Regions from separate parts of the Fictibacillus sp. B-59209 genome, predicted to be linked through region 2. Evidence: riboswitches for the same ligand, from Rfam matches in the RefSeq annotation. Region 2 holds a riboswitch; each other region holds the start of a gene.
The links. A riboswitch is a leader RNA that binds a small molecule or an ion and turns the genes downstream of it on or off. The one in region 2 is predicted to bind lysine.
Positions count from the first base shown of each region.

Region 1 (7,350 bases), on a different contig from region 2:
TTTTTAAAAGATTGTTGCTTTTAGTCATTTTTGTAAAGAGCTTCTTTGACAAGTTGGTTGGAGTGCAAGGAGCGAGACTTAAGCGACGGGTGAGACGCGCGGAAATCGAGCATCCTGAAACGGAAATCAACTACCCCTAAGAGCAACAAAGGTTACGAAAACAGCCAAACAAAAGGACGGCTTTCATCATTGTTGCTTTCATCGACAGTCCTGGTGAGCCTGGAATAGATATCTACACCAATGCAGACCTGGCCGACCACATTCAAAGCGAGATGAATGCCTTTGCTGATGAAATTGAAGCTGAGAGTTAATGTTCTATAAGAATATACAATAGGAGAATCTTTTAAATGATTGAAGTAGATGATGCAGGAAATGGATGCCCCATATTAGGAGAAGTGTTCGCAGCCAGAAGAATGGAAACCGGAGAACAAGCGGCTGTCTATGTCCCGCTCCCCTCTGAAACATCATTAAAAACCTCTAAGGAAGAGTACATTATGTCTCTTCTCACCCAGTTAAATGTTCCAAAAGATGAAGCCGTGCTGCTCTGCAGAGGAAATACACTGAATGGATTCGAGCGTCAGTTGCAGCATAAAGGTTTTGATGTGAAGCGCGGGAAGATCTCCGAGGAAACCGATAAGATTGCCGAAAACTTCTTTATGGAACGGCTTTATGACATCGGATTTCCGCAAGATCTTTCACTGTCCAACCGTGAATATCGCGAGTTCTACCAGATGGTGAAAATATGGTATATCTCTCTTTACCACGGGAACAAAAATCTTTTCAAATCAGAGCGCAAAAGAAATGTAAAAACACGTGGGTACATGCATAACCCTGTTTACCATTTTCCGAATGTGCTTAGAGAGTTGTTTTACTAATTAGTAAAACAACTTCCATTTGGTAACAACTTCTAACAATAAAGAGACCCTGCTCAATATTGAGCTTGGCCTCTTTGATTCGCTACAGGTTACACTCGGAACCCCTATATGCTCCTGCGTTCTCTATTTTCGCTGCCATTCCCCTTCACTTGACGTAAGTGTTAATTTATATGTTCTGCGTTTAGAAGACGATACCTTTTTCACTAAAAAAGCAGGAACCCCGAAAGGCTCCTGCTTCTCTTATTTCTTATTCAAAATCACACTCTTTAAGCGGTACGACTTTTGTTTTGTGTTTGAATTTATAGCCTAACCAAACAGCCAGGAAGATCGGAATCCCAATGTAAGAAACAAGGGCTCCTTTCCAATCGATGCTTCCGCCTGTAAAGGCAGAATAGTTTTGACCGAGGATAACGACAAAACAGAGAGCGAAAGCAAAGATCGGACCGATTGGGAACCATTTTGCCAAGTAAGGCAGTTCTTTTAAATTCCGCCCCTGTGCCACATACGCTCTTCTGAATCGGTAATGGCTGATCGCAATTCCGAGCCAGGCGATAAAACCGGACATCCCGGAGGCATTCAGCAGCCAAGTGTAGATGACGCCGTCACCGAACAGTGAAGCAAAGAAAGCTACAGCTCCTACAGCGGCTGTTACAATTAGGGCTGGAACCGGTACACCGCGGGAATCCAGCTTCGCCAGAAACTTAGGTGCCTTTCCGTCTCGTGCCATATCCCAAAGCATACGGGTCGATGCATACATACCGGAGTTACCGGCAGATAATACTGCTGTTAAGATGATCGCGTTCATAACGGAAGCCGCAAACGCAATTCCTGCTTTATCAAAGACAAGTGTAAAAGGACTTACAGTAATATCGCTGCTTGCCAATCGGCTGTCTGTGTAAGGAATGATTAAAGAAATGACCAAGATTGCCAGAACATAGAACAAAAGGATACGCCAGAACACACTTTTGATCGCTTTCGGGATGTTCCTTTTCGGATCTTCTGTTTCTCCTGCCGCAACCCCTAACAGTTCTGTTCCCTGGAAGGAGAAACCTGCAGCCATAAATACGCCAAGCGTCGTAAAGAATCCGCCGTGGAACGGTGCGTCAGCGATCGTAAAGTTCTTAAATCCGATCGGATCTCCGCCTAAAATGCCGAAGATCATAAGTGTTCCTAAGATCAAGAAGATGATGACCGTAATGACTTTGATCAGAGAGAACCAATATTCTGCTTCACCAAACCCTTTTACCGATAAATAATTTAATAAGAACATAATGCCTAGGAACAGTGCACTCCAGATAAATGAAGGTGTATCTGGAAACCAAAATTTCATGATTAATGTTACGGCAGCAAGTTCAGCTGCAATGGTGATTGCCCAGTTGTACCAATAGTTCCAGCCGAGCGCGAATCCTAGTGATGGATCCACAAATTTTGAAGCATACGTGCTGAATGAACCCGCAACCGGCATGTAAGACGCCATTTCTGCGAGGCTTGTCATTAAGAAGAACACCATGATTCCAATCGCTACATATGAAAACAGAACGCCGCCTGGCCCTGCAGTATGAATGGATCCTCCGCTTGCTAAAAATAATCCTGTTCCGATCGTTCCCCCAAGAGAGATCATCGTTAAATGGCGGGATTTCAGTCCCCGCTTTAATTCATTGTCCGCGTTTGGCGACTGCGGTTGTGATGGATTCCGTGCTGTGTTTCGCATAAAAAAACTCCTTTTCGTTTTAGGAAGGAGTGGGAAATAAAAAAAGCCGCCAAGCATTGGGCGACGATTATTATTAATCCGCATCATGCCTTCCGTAAGATAGCGCATCCCACCCACCGGTTATTCGTGGGTGTGACAGTGCTGTTCCTGTTCGAATACAGCCCCAATTCATACTTCCAGAGTTAAGCACAAATTTCGGCAGCTTTTCCTTTCACACGGAGTCTATGATGTCCTCTGCATCTCGTACGTCCTACTTATAAAAGCCGCGACCTCTACCTCATCGGATTGATGAGGATTTTTTAATATCAAGTTAGTTAACGCTAAAAGTTATTATAAAACAGCGCTGTCGTTCCTTCAACTGTTTTTTATTGCCAGCATTTTCACTTTTGAATTAATTCCCTCATTATATCATTGTTTACCTATCACCTACGATCATACGGAAAGGTTCCTTTAAACAATCGTTTAAAATTAAACCCGATTGTCCATCATTTCAAGTATAATGAACACTATTCAGGTTATGCTGAATCTGGATAATATAAAAAATCGAGGTTCCTACATGAATAATAGAAGTTTTAACGATTATCGTATAAGCGATGAAATAAAACGAGCACTTACAGTGTTGAAATATGAAACTCCGACTGAGGTTCAGACTGAAGTCATACCATTAGCTCTGGAAAAGCAAGATCTCGTCGTAAAATCCCAAACAGGCAGCGGAAAAACAGCAGCCTTTGGTATTCCGGTATGCGAAATGCTGGAATGGGAAGAAAAACGGCCACAAGCATTGATCCTTACTCCCACGCGCGAGCTCGCTGTTCAAGTTCGTGAAGACCTTACCAACATTGGAAGGTTCAAGCGGATTAAAGCTGTTGCTGTATATGGTAAAGAGCCTTTTGCGAAACAAAAAGAAGAATTGAAACAAAAAACGCATGTTGTCGTCGGTACACCGGGACGCGTCATGGACCATATCGAGCGTGAAACCCTCGTCTTAGACCAAATCAAGTACCTGATCATTGATGAAGCAGATGAAATGCTGAACATGGGCTTTATTGATGAAGTCAAAAAGATTATTAAACAGCTTCCTTCAAACAGAGTAACCATGGTCTTTTCTGCAACATTGCCAAAAGATATTGAAAATCTCTGCCATCAATATATGAAGGATCCAGCAAAAATCGAAATAGCTTCTGCCGGGATGACGACAGATACGATCAAGCATTCTTTAATCAACGTTCAGGAAGAGGTGAAGCTTGCTCTTCTGAAAGACGTGACGGTCGTTGAAAACCCGGACAGCTGCATCATTTTCTGCAATACGAAAGAGCACGTCGATACCGTGTTTGCAGAGCTCGAAGCCTCTCAGTATTCTGTTGAAAAGCTTCATGGAGGATTGGAACAAGAAGATCGATTCGCGGTGATGGACGGGTTCAAGATCGGGAATTTCCGTTATCTTGTCGCCACGGATGTGGCTGCGAGAGGAATTGATATTGATAATGTAACCCTCGTTATCAACTATGACGTTCCTATGGAAAAAGAGAGCTATGTCCACCGTACAGGAAGAACTGGCCGGGCCGGCAAAAAAGGAAGAGCCATTACGTTTGCATTGCCTTATGAAGGAAAGTATCTTAGAGCCATCGAAAGATACATCGGCTTTGAGATCGATGAAGCGGAAGCACCGACAAAACAAGAAGTGGCTAAAATGCAGCGGCCTTTTGAAGAAAAGCTCAGCGGGCGCCGAGTCGTGAGAAATAATAAAACGGCCCGAATCAACCAGGATATTACGAAACTCCACTTCAGCGGCGGAAAAAACAAGAAGATCCGAGCGGTCGATTTCGTTGGAACCATCGCAAAAATCCCTGGAGTCTCAGCAGATGATATCGGCATTATCACCATCCAGGAGAATTGGTCCTATGTTGATATTCTTAACGGAAAAGGCTCACTTGTCCTGCAAGCCATGGAAAATACCACAGTTAAAGGCAAGAAACTGAAAGTCAGCAAAGCGAAAAAGTAAATAATCCTTCTGATAAGCAAAAGAGCACGGCTGCATTTTTCTCAGCCAGTGCTCTTTTTTTCTATCGATCCAGATTATATGAAGAAAAAGACCTGACCTAATGACCAGCCTCTTTAAACGATCGTTTAAATCATTGATATCTTATTCCACAACCACCGAAACCGCACTATACACTAACAAAAGGGCCATTACCACATTGAATGCTCTTCTGTATTTTGATAAAAAGACTTGAAACATGGAACCGAACAGACTCCAGCTAAACGTAGCCAGGAAGCCGATAAACGCTAGAAATAATGAAATCAGCAGCAGGCTGGCATTGGAATGGTAAAAGGGAATCACAAACGTGGAAATGACAGTCAAGCCATATAAGAGGCCTTTTGGATTAACGAACTGAAGCAGCATGCCTGCTTTAAAACTGTTATTCTTGTCTTCTCGTCCGCTGTTTTTAGTCTTGCTTTTGCTGGTTAACACCTTATAAGCCAGATACAGCATATAGACCGCACCCAGGATCGTCATCGCAAACTCGATCTTTGGTATGAAGTTCTTCAGCCAAAGATTAAAGTAGCTGCTCAGCATGATGATGATAAAGAATCCAGCTCCAACTCCAACACAGAATCTGAGGGTTCGCTTCAAACCGTATTGGTTGGCAAACAGCATCGCCATAATGTTATTCGGACCTGGAGTGAAGCTTGTAACAAACACGTACAACAAAAAAGACAAGATGGACATTGTGATTCCCCTCCGTTGCGTATGTTATAATGTCTATATTGAACACTATAACGATTTTCAATATATTGTACAGAACGGTCGTTATATTGTAAATAGGTCTGGAGGTTATTTATGGAGGAAATCCATCTTATCATTGCGAAAAATTTAAAAGCCTTTCGGGAAAACAAAAAATTAAGCCTTGAAAAAGTGGCTGAACTGACCGGTGTAAGCAAAACAATGATTGGACAAATTGAGAGAGGTGAATCCAGCCCTACCATTACGACGATCTGGAAAATCGCCAATGGACTAAAGATCTCGTTTACTTCCCTGATCAATGATCCGCAGCCCGATACGAAAGTAGTCTTGCGAAGCGAAGTACAAGCATTAACAGAGGACAACGGAAAATACAGAGTATATCCCTACTTTCCATTCCAGGATGACCGCCGATTTGAAATGTATTCCGTCGAGATCGACAAAGGCGGCTTTCTAAGCTCTGACGCTCATGGAGAAGGCACCGAAGAATTTGTAACTGTTTTTGACGGGGAATTAACCGTACGTGTAAACAACATAGAATACACCGTGAAAAATGGGGACTCTATCCGGTTCAGAGCCGACAGGCCCCACGTCTATCATAACTCCGGTGATATCTTGACCCGCTTGAGTATGACCATCTATTATCCACATTAAAAAGCACCGGCAGAAAAAGTACTCGGCTGGTGCTTTTTTAAAGCTTTTTAAAAAGTTTTAAAGTTTTAGATAAAGTTTTATGTCTTCTAAAATTTTTTGTATAGCTTGCCGCCAAAATTTTGGTTGAGATAGGTCAATATTAAATAGCTCCTTAACTAGGGTTTCAACTGGTACAATCCCTGTCTGACTTAAAAAAGTTTTATATTTTTGTGGAAATTGTTCTTTATCTATTTTAGATAATTCCAACAAACCGATACTTAACAGGAATCCAAATGTATAAGGATAATTATAGAAGGGGATTTCAGTTCGATAAAATTGTATGTACTTAATCCACACATATGGCTGATATTCATTAAGACTTCCACCATATACCTCTTCCTGCGCTTTTAAAGATAGTTCTTCTATCTGCTGGGAAGTTAAAGAGGCATCTCCCCTTTTTTCAAGGAAGCGCTGCTCAAATAAGAAAGCACCTCTTATTGACATTAGGTAATTAAAGCTGCGCTCAGATTTCCATCCAATTAAAGCTTTCTTCAGTGAATTATCTTTTGTATCCTGAATTACATAATCTATAAACGCACTCTCAAAGAAAATCGAAGCTGTTTCTGCCACCGTCATTTCAAAACGATCTTCTAATAAATGCGGAGATGACGAAGAATCGAGTTGTTTAAAATGCCATGCATGTCCTAACTCGTGTGCCAGTATTCTAGCACTATCTATGGTGCTATCGTAATTTAATGAGATTCGCGACTCTCCTGCATCAATAAATGGTGCACAAAATCCACCAGACGGCTTCGATTGGCTCGGTTCTGCATCAACCCATCTATTCATAACAGCCATTAAAACGAAATTAGACATCTCTGTATCTACCTGTTCCAGTGCTTTCCTCAATTGATCAACAGCCTCAGAAAAACTAATTTGGTAAGGAACCTCCTGGGAAGAAGACATTAATTCATGCCATGATATCTTATTGTGGCCAGCTTTGCCTTTTAAAAACTTTACCAAATTAGGGATTTCAGCATCTATTTCATTCCACATACTTTTAAGAGCTGTACTTGATAAGCCGTTCCTAATCAATGAGTCTTCGAGGAAATCTTGTCCCTTTTCTTTATAAAGATCTATTCTTCTCCCCACAATTTGATTATAAATGGAACCAAAAACATTAGATTGCGTTTTTAGGGTGTGATTTAAAGCGTCAAATACCCTTTTTCTCACTAAAGAGGACTGATGAGTCAAAGCCAAATGATTAGCTTCATTAAACGTCAGTTCTTTTTCTCCTTCTCCAAAATCCACTTTAACTTTGAGATTGCTTCGAACTTGTGTGTAAAGATCTTCATACCCTTTTAATGTTTCACTTGTAAAGCTTGATA
Region 1 is NZ_JARMMC010000043.1:36,947-44,296, forward strand. Features, by position in the region: gene P4361_RS22640 (hypothetical protein) at 348-875, shown strand; gene P4361_RS22645 (amino acid permease) at 1,123-2,586, opposite strand; lysine riboswitch at 2,679-2,869, opposite strand; gene P4361_RS22650 (DEAD/DEAH box helicase) at 3,143-4,588, shown strand; gene P4361_RS22655 (LysE family transporter) at 4,730-5,317, opposite strand; gene P4361_RS22660 (XRE family transcriptional regulator) at 5,429-5,983, shown strand; gene P4361_RS22665 (M3 family metallopeptidase) at 6,041-7,350, opposite strand, start outside.
Region 1: another riboswitch for lysine. It lies ahead of P4361_RS22645 (amino acid permease); the one in region 2 lies ahead of lysA (diaminopimelate decarboxylase).

Region 2 (7,350 bases):
ATGAAAACGACGGAGATCCTATCACACTTCTTGACCAAATCGCAGATACAGCTGATAACAAGTGGTTTGACAAAATCACCTTGCAGGAGGCCATCGAATCTCTAGATGAAAGGGAGCGGGTTATCGTTTATCTCCGCTACTACAAAGACCAGACACAATCGGAAGTGGCTGAGCGCCTTGGCATCTCACAGGTCCAAGTCTCTCGCCTTGAAAAGAAAATATTAGCTCAGATGAAAAGCCAGATGGATTAACCAGTCCATTTGGCTTTTTTATTTTGCAAAGATTTTGCATAGATGGAATGTCAAGCTCGGCGCTTTTGTTTTCCTCATTGGCAATTGATGGATAATCCAGGTTTGAAGAATGAGACAACTTTACCAAATACATACTAAAAACGAATGTCGAAGAAAACAGGAGGCACAACCATGGAGGAATCTACTGTTTACATACGTATGAGACAAAAGGTTCAGGTTGTTCTTCAGCAGCCCATTACACTTGGAACGGCCGCACAGATTGTCGCATCACCGGCAGCTGCCAAAAAGCTGCAGGACCTGATTGTTCATCAAGTAAAACCGGCAGATAAGCATCTGGTTGTTCTTGATGTTATGAAGGTCGTGAAACAGATCCAGGATGTTCTGCCAAATTGTGATATCCAAACGGTAGGCCCAGCCCAAACGATACTTGAAATACAATTTAAAAAGAAGAAAATGGCACCTGTATATTTTGTTCTTGTTTGGCTGCTCCTATTTATCGGTTCAGCCCTTGCCATTATGAATTTTCACGAGGATGTAAGCATGCAGGTGGTCCATCAGAAGATCTATTTTATGATTACCGGAAGCTATAACAATCAGCCTCTTCTTCTGCAGATTCCCTATTCATTTGGGCTTGGGCTCGGAATGGTCTTATTTTTTAACCATGTGTTCAAGAAGAGGCTGAACGAAGAACCGAGTCCTCTGGAAGTTGAAATGTTTAAATACCAGCAGGATCTGGATCAGTATGTCGTTATTCATGAGAACAAAGAGACCGAGAAGAAGATCCATGGAGATTAAGAGTGTTTTCCTTGCTTTTATCGGTTTAGGCGGTGGTATTGCTGTAGGATCGGGATTTGTTGCTTTTTTAACGGTTCTTGGGATTATTCCCCGGCTGATGCAGCTCAGTAAAACGTACTGTTTTATACGGGCTTATGAGTGGAGTGTTGTGTTAGGGGCAGTGATCGGGGGATGGCTGAACTTGAGAAATGCCTCCATCCATTCCTCGCCGCTGCTTCTCATTCCGATCGGGATCTTTTGCGGTGTATTTATCGGAATGCTTGCCGCGGCCTTAACCGAAGTGCTGAACGTACTCCCGATCCTGGCAAAAAGAATCGGGTTCGGAGAAAAACTTCTCGTGATACTAATGGCGATCGTATTAGGAAAAGTGTTGGGATCTTTGTTTCATTGGATGGTATACGTAAATCAATAAGACAGGAGAAATGAACATGTCCAGTAAAGAACAGCAGCAGGCTTATGCCGAAAAAATCAAACCCTTGCAGCCGAAACCACCTTATTTCATTAACTGCTTGAAGGCATTTTTGGTGGGTGGATTCATCTGCATTATAGGTGAAGCCCTTCAGAAGTTTTATATGACCTATTTCAACTTTAATGAACAGACAGCAGGCAATCCAACTGCAGCTACACTGATCCTCATCGCGGCTTTGCTGACAGGCATCGGGGTGTATGACAAGATCGGACAGTTCGGCGGCGCAGGATCAGCTGTGCCGGTTACAGGGTTCGCCAACGCTATAACGAGCGCCGCCCTTGAACACAAGAGTGAAGGGATCGTATTAGGAATTGCTACCAACTTATTCAAACTTGCAGGTGCAGTTATTGTTTTCGGAGCTGTATCAGCCTATATCTTCGGAATGATCAGGTATGCGTTTAAAACACTAATGTAAAGGAACGATGGATATGAAACTGCTCGGAAGGCAAACGTGGAAATTTGGAGAACAGGTTTTTTTAAATTCAACAGGAACGGCGGTAGGCCCAATGGAAAGTGAAGGCCCGCTCGGAGCGATGTTTGATGTAAAGTACAACGAACTTCATTGTAATGAAAAGAACTGGGAACTCGCAGAGCGCCGTTTGATGGAAGATTCAATCACGAGCTGTCTGAACAAGGCAAAATTGTCAAACGAGGATATTAATTTTTTCCTTGCTGGCGATCTGCTCAATCAGGTTGTAACAGCAAACTATGTGGCAAGAGCTAATGAAATTCCTTTCCTTGGTGTCTTCGGAGCCTGTTCCACTTCGATGGAATCTCTTGCAGTCGGTGCTGCCCTGGTGGATGGGGGCTACGCCAATCGGGTAGTGGCAGCCGTAAGTTCACATAACGCTACAGCTGAACGCCAATTCCGGTACCCGACTGAATATGGCGGACAGAAGCCGGATACGGCAACGTTCACGGTGACAGGAGCGGGGGCTGCTCTCGTCAGCAGAGAACCATCATCCATAAAAATAACCGCAGCCACGATTGGAAAAGTAAAAGACTTTGGGATCAAGGATCCTTTTGACATGGGTTCAGCCATGGCTCCTGCAGCGGCAGACACGATCGCAGCTCACTTAAAAGAGACCGGAAACGATCCTGATTATTATGATCTGATCGTAACAGGGGACCTTTCAGCAGTCGGTTCACCGATCGTTAAGATGCTCTTAAGTGAGCAAGGTGTAGATATCTCAAAAAATCACAGAGATTGCGGTCTGATGATGTACCGTCCTGATCAGGAAGTGTTTGCCGGCGGAAGCGGCTGTGCCTGCTCTGCAGTCGTAACATACGGCCACCTTGTAAAAGAACTCCAATCAGGTAATTTGAACCGGATTTTAGTCGTAGCCACTGGGGCACTCCTGAATCCGACGATGATGCAGCAGAAAGAATCCATTCCAACGATTGCTCACGGAGTAGTTCTTGAAAGTACAAAGGAGGTGCTTAAGTAATGGAGTATTTATGGGCATTTTTAGTCGGAGGCGCCATATGTGTAGTCGGCCAGCTCATGATGGATGTGTTTAAATTAACTCCTGCACACGTCACCACCTCCTTTGTTGTCGTTGGAGCAGCGTTGGATGCGTTTGGAATTTATGATAATCTTATTAAATTTGCAGGTGCAGGAGCTACTGTTCCGATCACGAGCTTTGGGCATAACCTGCTGCATGGTGCGATGGCATCAGCAGACGATCATGGGTTTATTGGAATAGCCATGGGAATCTTTGAACTGACTTCAGCCGGTATCTCATCTGCCATTCTATTCGGTTTTCTGGTCGCATTAATATTTAAGCCTAAGGGGTGAAAACATTGGGAAAGAAGCGTGTCATCCTCATTACAGACGGAGATTTATATGCTTTGCGAGCAGTAGAGCATGTAGCCAGAAAAATAGGAGGACGCTGTATTTCCCAGTCCTGGGGGAACCCTTCGAAAATAAGCGGGCACCAGCTTGTAAGAATGATCATGCAGACGCCCCACGATCCCGTCCTCGTCATGTTCGATGATTGCGGATTCCGCGGCGAAGGCCCGGGAGAACTCGCAATGAGAATTGTGTGCAGCCAACCGGACATCGAGGTGCTCGGCGCAATAGCCGTCGCATCCAAAACCCATCATTCGGAATGGACTAAAGTTCATTTTTCCATCGACCGGTATGGGAGCTTTACAGAATACGGGATTGACAAGAGCGGTGTTCCCGATTTTGAGACAGGCAGGATCAACGGAGATACCGTCTATATACTTGATGAATTGAACCTCCCGATCGTCATCGGTATCGGTGATATCGGAAAGATGGCCGGCCATGACGCAGTGGAAAAAGGAGCCCCGATTACAAGTATGGCGGTTGAAACCATTTTAGAAAGGAGCGGTTATAATGCAGGGATCGAAAGAAAGGAAAAAGACACTAATCAGTAAAAAAATCCAAGAGAACGAACAGCAGCTGAAATCACGGCTGGGCATCGGAATCAGCTTTGATGTGGGTGTCAGGAAACTGCATCTATTAAAAAAAGAAGTTCAGATCTATTATTGCACTGGACTATGTGACAGCCTTTTTATCATTGAGATCATGAGAGAGCTCATGGACATGGACCATGGGCATCGGGCTCCCTCCAATGTAAAAGAAATTCTTCATGAACATCTGTCTCACCAGCAGGTGGAACTGACCGACAATTTGGAGATTGCTATTGACCGCATGCTCTCTGGATTGATTGCCGTCTTTCTTGAAGGGGAAGACCAAGCTTTCATCGTGGATGTCCGTAGCTATCCGGGCAGGCAGCCGGAAGAACCGGACACTGAAAAGGTAGTCCGTGGCTCCCGTGATGGATATACGGAAAATATAATTGTCAATACTGCTCTTACCCGCAGGCGGATCAGGGATGAACGGCTCCGCCACGAAATAATGCAGGTCGGTAAACGATCCAAAACAGACATCTGTATCTGCTATATTGATGACATTGCCGATCCCGGGCTCGTCAAGCTTGTCAAAAAAGAATTGCAGAGCATTGACATCGACGGTATTCCAATGGCCGATAAAACGATCGAAGAATTTCTCGTAAAGCAAGGCTGGGATCCTTTTCCGCTCGTCCGTTATACCGAGCGGCCGGATGTCGCTGCACAGCATCTCATGGAGGGGCATGTTCTGATTATTACGGATACAAGCCCATCGGTCATCATTACCCCGACTACTTATTTCCACCATATTCAGCATGCTGAAGAGTTCAGGCAGACCCCGATGGTAGGAGCTTTTATCCGATGGGTCCGTTTCGCAGGGATTATCGCTTCACTTTTACTTGTGCCTCTCTGGTACCTCTATGCCACTCAGGAAAACCTGCTTCCTCCTAATATTGATTTTATCGGTCCGAACAAGACGACGCATATTCCTTTATTTCTGCAGATCCTCTTTGCTGAGATCGGGATAGAAATATTGAGGGTAGCGGCCATCCATACCCCCAGTCCGCTGTCGACGGCGATGGGTTTGATCGCTGCCGTATTGATCGGACAGATCGCGATCGATGTCGGACTGTTTGTTCCTGAAGTTATTCTCTATGTTTCTATAGCGGCGATCGGCAGTTTCTCGACCCCAAGCTATGAGCTGAGTATAGCCAATAAGATGCTCCGCCTCCTGCTGCTGATCTTAACTGCCATTTTCCATGTGCCGGGATTTGTAGGTGGGGCCACCTTAATAATGCTTTATCTGTGCTCGATGAAAAACTTGAATACCCCTTACTTATGGCCATTCATACCGTTTAACGCAAAAGCCTTCCTGCAGATTGTCATCCGGCTCGCTGTGCCGCTCTCAAAGATCCGGCCAAGCATCGTCCATCCGCAGAACAGCAAAAAACAGCCGACTTCCTAAGAAGTATTGCCGAAAGAAAAAATTTGTGATAAATTTGTTCATAACAATTGGATATGCCTCATTTATATATAATGGGGTAGAGGCGCAAAGCGGATCAGTAGGATGATGGAGTGAATGGACATGAAGAAATCATTTTAAAGGCCAATTTGCCGAAGTGTGAAGATGGTCCATACATCCTCATGCTGGGTCGCTGCCGAACAGACAGCGGACTGTCACTGCATCATGCAGTGGAGAACTATTCCGGCAAATGGGGGTACGGTGTAAGACAGCTAATGTACCTTAATACATTAGCTGTCTTTGTTTTTCGTCGGAACAGAATCTCTAATGGAAAAGCAGAGGGGAGATTTTTTCATGTATTTACATGGTACTAGTTCAATCAATGATGACAATCACTTAACAATCGGCGGGGTTGACACCGTTCAGCTGGCGCGTGAATATGGTACACCGCTTTATATTTATGATGTAGAGCTGATCCGAAAGCGTGCGAGGTCGTTCAAGAAAGCGTTTGAGGAACAAGGGATCAAAGCACAAGTGGCTTATGCAAGCAAAGCGTTCTCATGTTTGGCGCAAGTCCAGCTGATGGACGAGGAGGGAATGAGCCTGGATGTTGTATCAGGCGGCGAGCTGTATACCGCTCTTTCAGCTGGTTTTCCGGCGGATCGTATTCATTTTCATGGAAACAACAAAAGTTACCAGGAACTTCAATATGCTCTTCAATCGGAGATCGGATGTTTTGTTGTCGATAACTTTCATGAACTCCGCATGCTCGAAAGCCTTTGCAATCAGCTGAACAAGAAAACATCCATCTTGCTGAGGATCACTCCGGGTATTGAAGCTCATACACACGAGTACATCCTGACTGGGCAGGAGGATTCCAAGTTCGGTTTTGACCTTCAGAACGGCCAGGCAGAACAGGCGGTTCTAGAGTCGCTTGAATCACACCGTCTTAACCTCTTGGGCGTTCATTTCCATATCGGTTCACAAATCTTTGAGACCACGGGATTTGTTCTGGCGATTCAAAAGCTTTACGAATATCTCGGTAAATGGGACAAAGAATTTTCTTTCTTTCCTGAAGTCCTGAACCTCGGAGGCGGATTCGGCATCCGCTATACAGAAGAAGATGAACCGCTCGAACCGAAAGAATACATTGACGCGATGATCCAGGAGATCACCAGGTTATCTACTAGCGCCTCTGTTGCTGTTCCGGAAATTTGGATTGAACCCGGGCGTTCACTGGTAGGAGATGCAGGAACGACCATCTACTCGATCGGCTCTCAAAAAGATATACCTTCTGTCCGTCACTATGTGGCTGTCGACGGGGGCATGAGCGATAACATTCGTCCTGCTCTATATCAAGCCCAGTATGAAGCCGCGCTTGCAAACCGTGCTGGTGAAAAAGGAACGAAAAAAGTTTCAATCGCCGGGAAATGCTGTGAATCAGGGGATATGCTGATCTGGGACATCATGCTCCCGGAGACGAAGAGCGGAGACTTGCTCGCTGTCTTCTGCACGGGTGCTTATGGCTATTCCATGTCCAACAACTATAACCGCATACCCCGGCCGGCGGTCGTTTTTGCTGAAAAAGGGGAAGCTCGCCTCGTTGTGAAAAGAGAGTCTTACGAAGATCTTTTACGCCTGGATCTTCCTTTAAAGAACGGCGTGTTTGCCGGCAATTAAGATGAGCTTGCTGACCTCGCTGGACTCTGGGCTAAAAAAAGCATAAAATAATGAAGTATGTTGAATTCAGGAGGTTATATCTATGAAAAAAGGTTCTATCGAATTTGAAAACGGTGAAAAAATTTCCATCGAGCTTTTTCCGGAAGAAGCACCGGGAACAGTAGCCAACTTTGAAAAATTAGCGAACGAAGGTTTCTACAATGGGGTAACATTCCATCGTGTAATTCCTGGTTTCGTAGCACAAGGCGGAGACCCGACAGGAACAGGTGCAGGCGGCCCTGGCTATACGATCAAATGCGAAACAGCCGGAAACC
Region 2 is NZ_JARMMC010000014.1:303,732-311,081, forward strand. Features, by position in the region: gene sigF (RNA polymerase sporulation sigma factor SigF) at 1-251, shown strand, start outside; gene P4361_RS10680 (stage V sporulation protein AA) at 423-1,046, shown strand; gene P4361_RS10685 (stage V sporulation protein AB) at 1,036-1,458, shown strand; gene spoVAC (stage V sporulation protein AC) at 1,475-1,930, shown strand; gene spoVAD (stage V sporulation protein AD) at 1,944-2,963, shown strand; gene spoVAE (stage V sporulation protein AE) at 2,963-3,313, shown strand; gene P4361_RS10705 (stage V sporulation protein AE) at 3,319-3,918, shown strand; gene P4361_RS10710 (spore germination protein) at 3,878-5,359, shown strand; lysine riboswitch at 5,429-5,605, shown strand; gene lysA (diaminopimelate decarboxylase) at 5,711-7,036, shown strand; gene P4361_RS10720 (peptidylprolyl isomerase) at 7,119-7,350, shown strand, end outside.

Region 3 (7,350 bases), on a different contig from region 2:
TTTTTATTAAACTCTGTCGCTTCCGAAAAAGTTCTTGAATGCTTGGAATGTTGTATCCCTGTTTAGAGCAGCAATCGATGTTGTCAAAGGAATTCCTTTCGGGCATGATTGTACGCAGTTTTGCGAGTTACCGCAAGACGCTAGCCCGCCGTCAGTCATCAATGCATTTAAACGCTCTTCTTTATTCATTGCTCCAGTTGGATGCGCATTGAAGAGACGAACCTGAGATAAAGGCGCTGGGCCAATAAAATCAGATTTGCTGTTAACGTTCGGACATGCTTCAAGACAAACACCGCATGTCATACATTTAGAAAGTTCATATGCCCATTGACGCTTGGTTTCAGGCATACGAGGTCCTGGGCCTAAATCATAAGTACCGTCAATCGGAATCCACGCTTTAACTCTTTTCAAAGCATCAAACATGCGGCTTCTGTCAACAGCCAAGTCACGGACTACCGGGAAAGTTTTCATTGGTTCCAAGCGGATCGGCTGCTCAAGCTTATCAACAAGAGCTGTACATGATTGACGCGGTTTCCCGTTAATAACCATAGAACAGGCTCCGCATACTTCCTCAAGGCAGTTCATTTCCCATGTAATCGGAGTCGTTGCTTCCCCTTTTGCGTTCACAGGATTACGGCGGATCTCCATCAATGCGGAAATGACGTTCATGTTCGGACGGTATGAAAGCTCGAATTCTTCTTGGTATGGGGCGGATTCAGGACTGTCTTGTCTTGTGATGATAAACTTAATTGTTTTTGCGCTCATCCTTATTTCGCCTCAGCTTTCTTTTTAGAATAATCACGTTTACGCGGCTTGATATATTGGATGTCGACTTCTTCATAAGAGAAATCAGGACCATTCGTCGCAGCATTAAATGTTGCTTTCGTTGTTTTTAGCCACTCATCATCATTACGGTCCGGGAAGTCTGGTTTGTAGTGCGCTCCACGGCTTTCGTCACGGTTTAGAGCACCAAGTGTGATAACGCGTCCCAGCTGAAGCATGTGCCATAGCTGGCGGGTAAAGGAAGCCCCTTGGTTACTCCATTTAGACGTATCGTTAATGTTGATCTTCTTGTAACGCTCCATAAGCTCAAGGATCTTATCATCCGTTTGTTTTAACTTGTTGTTATAACGGACAACCGTTACATTATCCGTCATCCACTCACCGAGCTCTTTATGAAGGACGTAAGCATTTTCGTTTCCGTCCATGCTCATGATATTGTCGTATTTTTCTTGTTCTTTGCGAACTTGATGTTCAAATACAGTGGATGCAACATCATCAGAAGACTTCTCAAGTCCGCTGACATATGCCGCTGCTGCAGGGCCAGCTTGCATTCCGCCGAAGATTGCAGATAGAAGGGAATTCGCACCCAAACGGTTTGCACCATGATATTGGTACTCACATTCACCCGCAGCAAAAAGACCAGGAATGTTGGTCATCTGATTAAAGTCAACCCACATGCCGCCCATTGAATAGTGGACTGCAGGGAAGATTTTCATCGGAACTTTTCGAGGGTCATCACCCATGAACTTTTCATAGATTTCTATAATTCCGCCAAGCTTGATATCAAGCTCTTTCGGATCTTTATGTGAAAGGTCAAGATAAACCATGTTTTCGCCGTTGATTCCAAGTTTTTCGTCAACACACACATGGAAAATCTCACGTGTTGCGATATCACGAGGCACAAGGTTACCGTAAGCCGGATATTTTTCTTCAAGGAAGTACCAAGGTTTACCGTCTTTATACGTCCATACACGGCCGCCTTCTCCACGTGCTGATTCACTCATTAAACGAAGTTTGTCATCTCCAGGAATCGCTGTCGGATGAATTTGAATAAACTCGCCGTTTGCGTAATCAACACCTTGCTGATAAAGAGATGCTGCTGCTGCCCCGGTATTGATGACAGAGTTCGTAGATTTACCGAAAATGATTCCAGGTCCTCCAGTAGCCATAATAACAGCATCCGCTGCAAAGCTGTGGATTTCCATAGATTTTAAGTTTTGGGCTGTGATTCCTCGGCAAACGCCTTCATCATCCACAATAGCAGATAGGAATTCCCAGTTTTCATACTTTGTAACAAGACCTGCAACTTCATGGCGTCTTACTTGCTCATCCAGCGCATACAAAAGCTGCTGTCCTGTAGTTGCACCGGCAAATGCGGTACGGTGATGCTGTGTGCCCCCGAAACGGCGGAAGTCCAGCAATCCTTCTGGAGTACGGTTGAACATAACTCCCATACGGTCCATAAGGTGGATGATTCCTGGAGCCGCTTCACACATCGCTTTAACCGGACTCTGGTTCGCAAGGAAGTCTCCTCCATAAATAGAATCGTCAAAATGCACATAAGGAGAGTCGCCTTCTCCTTTTGTATTTACAGCACCGTTAATTCCGCCCTGCGCACAAACAGAGTGAGAGCGCTTAACAGGAACTAGTGAAAACAAGTCAACGTTCATGCCGGCTTCTGCTGCTTTAATGGTAGCCATTAGCCCTGCAAGACCTCCACCGACGATAATAATATTTCCTTTACTCAAGATGGTTCACCCCTTCTTAAATGAATGCAAAAATAGTTCGAACGCTAACGAATGCAAGTGCTAGGAAAACTGCCATCGTTACGTAAGTTGAAACTCTCTGTGATCGAGGCGAAACCGTAAGACCCCAGCTGACAAAAAATGACCATAATCCGTTCGCAAAATGAAAGACTGCGGATAATACCCCAACCAAATAAAAGGCCACCATAAATGGTGAGCTTAAGATGTCTGACATCATCGAAAAGTTAACTTCTGCTCCAAATGCTGCTGCAATACGAGTTTCCCAAACATGCCAGGAAACAAAAATTAGCGTAATTACGCCAGTTACACGCTGTAAGAGGAACATCCAGTTACGGAAATATCCATAACGGCTTGCGTTGTTTTTAGCCGTGAAGGTAATATAAAGTCCGTAAATCGCATGGAAATAAAGAGGAATAAAAATTATAACCGCTTCCAGAACATAACGGAAAGGTAAATGTCCCATAAAATTCGCTGCATTATTAAATGATTCTGCCCCTCTTGTTGCAAAGTTGTTCACAACAAGATGCTGGAGCAGGAATAAGCCAACCGGGATTACGCCCAGTAAAGAATGTAGTCTTCTCGTGTTAAAATTGCGACTTCCTGCCATACAATTTGCCCCTTTCTAAGTTCCCTCTGTCTTTTTCTGAAACCATTGGTTTCTATCCATTCCGTTTAAGCGTTTCCTCTCCGCTTGCAGTAAATAAGATGAACATTAAAGCGTTAACTAATAACATGTTTCATTTTACTCCCATCGTTTGACACCGTCAAGAAACCGGTAACATAAAAAGTTCAAAAATCTGTTGATTTCCCTAACTTTTTTCAAGGCAGACCCTCACTTAAATTTCGACAAATGTGTGACTTTTTATAGAGAAATTATTTTATTCAAGCTATAATGGAACAAGTAGAAAGCGGGGAGATCTAAATGGAACAACATGAGGACATCCAACACAACGAAGAAGAAACAACCGAGAAGGACAGTAAGCCTGCTGCAGGAGTTTCTGTATTCGCATATGAGCTGCTGAAAAACATTCTGATCCCGGATCTGCTGGGAAAAGAAGAACGGAACATCCTATATTGGGCAGGAAGAAACCTGGCAAGGAAATTCCCATTGGGTTCCACTGAAGAAATTGTTCATTTTTTCTCGGAAGCCGGCTGGGGCAATCTGATCATCGCTGAAATGAATAAGAACGAGATGGTACTCGAACTGTCTTCCTCTCTTATCAACAAACGATTCGATTTGCAGGATAATCCTACATTCGGTCTCGAGGCTGGATTTATCGCAGAACAAATCCAAAATCAAAGAAAATGTGTTACAGAAACCTATGAAACTTTGAAACGAAAGAACAAAATCCAATTTACCGTCCAATGGGACCGTAAAGACGAAACCGCAGGCTCACAAGGAGCCTGAAAATAGAAAGAGAATACTCTTTTCTCTCAAAAAACCGGCATATGCCGGTTTTTTTTGCGTTGACAATACAAAACAGCTGGCATAATGTTAACCTATACATAAAATTAGTTAACATTAAGGAGGCATCACCTATGAATTGGATGGAACTTGGAAAAGAAGTGATCGAAGGTAAAGAACTGAACGAGACAGAAGCCTTATCCATATTGGAATCAGACGATGACGAGCTGCTTAGCCTGCTGCAAGGTGCGTTTATGATCAGGAAGCATTATTTCGGAAAAAAGGTGAAACTGAATAAGATCATTAATACAAAGTCAGGCCTGTGCCCTGAGGATTGCGGATATTGTTCACAGTCTTCAGTTTCCACAGCGCCGATCGAAAAATATGCGATGATGGATAAAGACACGATTGTTGAAGGTGCGGAAAGGGCATATAAACAAAACGTGAGAACCTATTGTATCGTCGCAAGCGGAAGAGGACCTCTGAACCGGGACTTGAACACCGTCATTGAAGCTGTAAAAGAGATTAAATCCAATTATAATATGAAAATATGCGCATGCCTCGGCATTTTAAATGATAAGCAGGCACAGTCCCTTAAAGAGGCGGGCGTCGAAAGATATAACCATAATATCAACACATCCTCAGACCACCACAGCCAAATAACAAACTCTCATACATACGAAGACAGAGTGGCTACTCTGGAAAAAGTAAAAACAGCAGGAATCTCCCCATGTTCAGGCGTTATCGTAGGAATGGGCGAAAGCCGGCACGACATCATTAAGATGGCAGAAGCGCTAAGAGAGATCAATGCAGATTCTATCCCTGTTAATTTTTTGCATGCTATACCAGGTACTCCTCTCGAGCATCTTGACGAGCTGAACCCCCGTTATTGTTTAAAAGTGCTCGCCTTGTTCCGTTATATTAATCCAACGAAAGAGATTCGGATCTCAGGCGGCAGAGAGGTAAATCTCCGCAGCCTTCAGCCGCTGGGCCTTTATGCTGCAAATTCTATTTTCGTGGGCGACTATCTGACCACCGACGGACAGGAAACAAATGCTGACAACCAAATCCTTGAGGACCTTGGATTTGAGATCGACTTCTTAAACGAACCTGTACAGGTTTAATCCTGCAGCGAATTTTTTCCATTTATAAAAAAATCCGGGCAGCTTCGCCCGGATTTTTCTTATTATAACTGCTGAACCGGCTGCCTTGCGTCCAGTTCAAAGACGTCGTGCAGCGTTTCAATCGCTTTAATCATATCCTGCTGATCAACGACCGTAGAAACTTTAATCTCTGATGTGCTGACCATTTTAATCATAATATCCTGCTCAGAAAGAGCCTTAAACATCTGTGCAGCTACTCCTGGATTAGAAATCATTCCTGAACCAACAATAGATACTTTAGCCAATCCATCTTCATGCTGGATGGAACCAAACTGAAGCAAACTCTTATATCTTTCTAGAAGCTCAATTGTTTCATCTAAGATCGCTGTTTCAATGGAGAACGATATGTTTGTTCTTTCCTGCTTGTTTACACTCTGAATAATAATATCTACATTAACACCATTCTCTGCCAACAAGGAAAAAACAGAAGACAGTGTGTTTAAGCCATTCGGCAGGTCTTCAATCGTAATTTTTGTTACGTTTCCTTCAAAAGCCAATCCTCTCACTACTAAATTATTCTCCATTGTTGCTTCCTCCTCCACTAGTGTTCCGTTTTCTTTCTCTGTGCTCGAACGAACTTCAAGTCTTACTCCGAAATTCTTTGCGAATTCTACAGCTCTCGGATGCAGCACACCCGCTCCGAGATTCGCCATTTCAAGCATTTCATCATAGGAGATGGAAGGCAGCTTTCTGGCATGTTTCACCACCCGCGGGTCTGTTGTAAATACACCAGTAACGTCTGTGTAGATTTCGCATTTATCGGCACGAAGAGCAGCTGCCAGAGCAACGGCCGTCGTATCTGATCCTCCCCGTCCCAGTGTTGCAATATTATCCGAAGAGGTTAATCCTTGAAAACCGGCAACTACTGCAATCTTCCCGTCTGCAAGCATTTGCTGGATTCTTTTTGTATCGATATTTAAGATGCGCGCGTTGCCGTGAACATCTTCTGTTTCAACTCCAGCCTGCCAGCCAGTCAGAGACTCGGCTTCGTACCCGGCATCCTGAAGGGCCATCGCAAGCAGTGAAATCGTGATCTGTTCTCCTGTCGTCAAAAGCATATCCATTTCACGTTTGGAAGGCCTTGCTGTTATTTCACCTGCCAGCCTCACAAGATCATCCGTTGTTTTTCCCATTGCTGAGACAACCGCTACTACTTGATTCCCCTCGTTTGCCGCTTGAATGATCCGACTTGCCGCGTTTCTGATTTTATCCGGTGTGCCGACACTTGTACCTCCGAATTTTTGAATGATTAAAGCCACAATGTCCATCCTTTCTCATCAATGAAATCGAATTTATTGCCTTCCTGCAAAAGGCACCCAGATATGGCCAGCCTGTCTCGGCTTCCACTACGCAACAAACTGAAATGCAAAAATAAATATAAAAAAGCAGCAATAAGGAAAAGACCTTATTGCTGCTTGGTATATGCAACAGTAAGCCAGCTTGTTTTCCCCTCTTGTGAGATAGTCCTCCACACACCCTCCGGGCAAGAATGTGTGACAGCTCTGCATTTATTCAATGCAGGTCCAGCCGTAAGAAACAGGAGTTTCTTAAAGCTTCGGCAAAAATCCCCTTTCAGCTACCATCATAAGAGCTCCTTCTCTTCAGATAGCTTACTATTGGTTTTTGCTCCTCTACCATCACTTCAAAACTGAAGTATGGCGCTCTATTAAAATTTGTTTTAAGTTTAGCAAAGGACTTCTGAAAAATCAATACCTTTATAAAGGTTCATTTTGAAGAGCCTGAATAATTTCTTCTGCAACACTTAATGGAATGCCTGCCGCATGAAAATCCTCAAGAGTGGCTTCTCTCATTTTCTTGATGGAACCGAATTTTTTCAGCAAAAGTTTTTTCCTTTTTTCACCGACTCCAGGAATGTTATCGAGACTTGATTGAAACATGCCTTTCGCACGCACTTGACGATGAAATGAGATAGCAAACCTGTGGACTTCATCCTGTATACGCTGCAGCAGATAAAATTCCTGGCTGTTTCTGAGCAGCGGTATAATTTCAGGTGGATTTCCCATCAAGAGCTGGGATGTACGGTGCTTATCATCCTTAGCAAGTCCTCCGACCGGGATATCAAGGTTCAGCTCGTTTTCAAGAACATCCTGCGCAGCAGCGATCTGTCCTTTCCCTCCATCAATAATAATCAAATCCGGCAGCTGCCCATTCTCTTTTAAGATGCGGGAGTAACGCCTGCGGACTACTTCCTTCATGGAGGCGTAGTCATCAG
Region 3 is NZ_JARMMC010000016.1:84,671-92,020, forward strand. Features, by position in the region: gene sdhB (succinate dehydrogenase iron-sulfur subunit) at 7-765, opposite strand; gene sdhA (succinate dehydrogenase flavoprotein subunit) at 768-2,531, opposite strand; gene P4361_RS12215 (succinate dehydrogenase cytochrome b558 subunit) at 2,548-3,156, opposite strand; gene P4361_RS12220 (YslB family protein) at 3,472-3,957, shown strand; gene bioB (biotin synthase BioB) at 4,089-5,078, shown strand; gene P4361_RS12230 (aspartate kinase) at 5,141-6,376, opposite strand; lysine riboswitch at 6,571-6,759, opposite strand; gene uvrC (excinuclease ABC subunit UvrC) at 6,833-7,350, opposite strand, start outside.
Region 3: another riboswitch for lysine. It lies ahead of P4361_RS12230 (aspartate kinase); the one in region 2 lies ahead of lysA (diaminopimelate decarboxylase).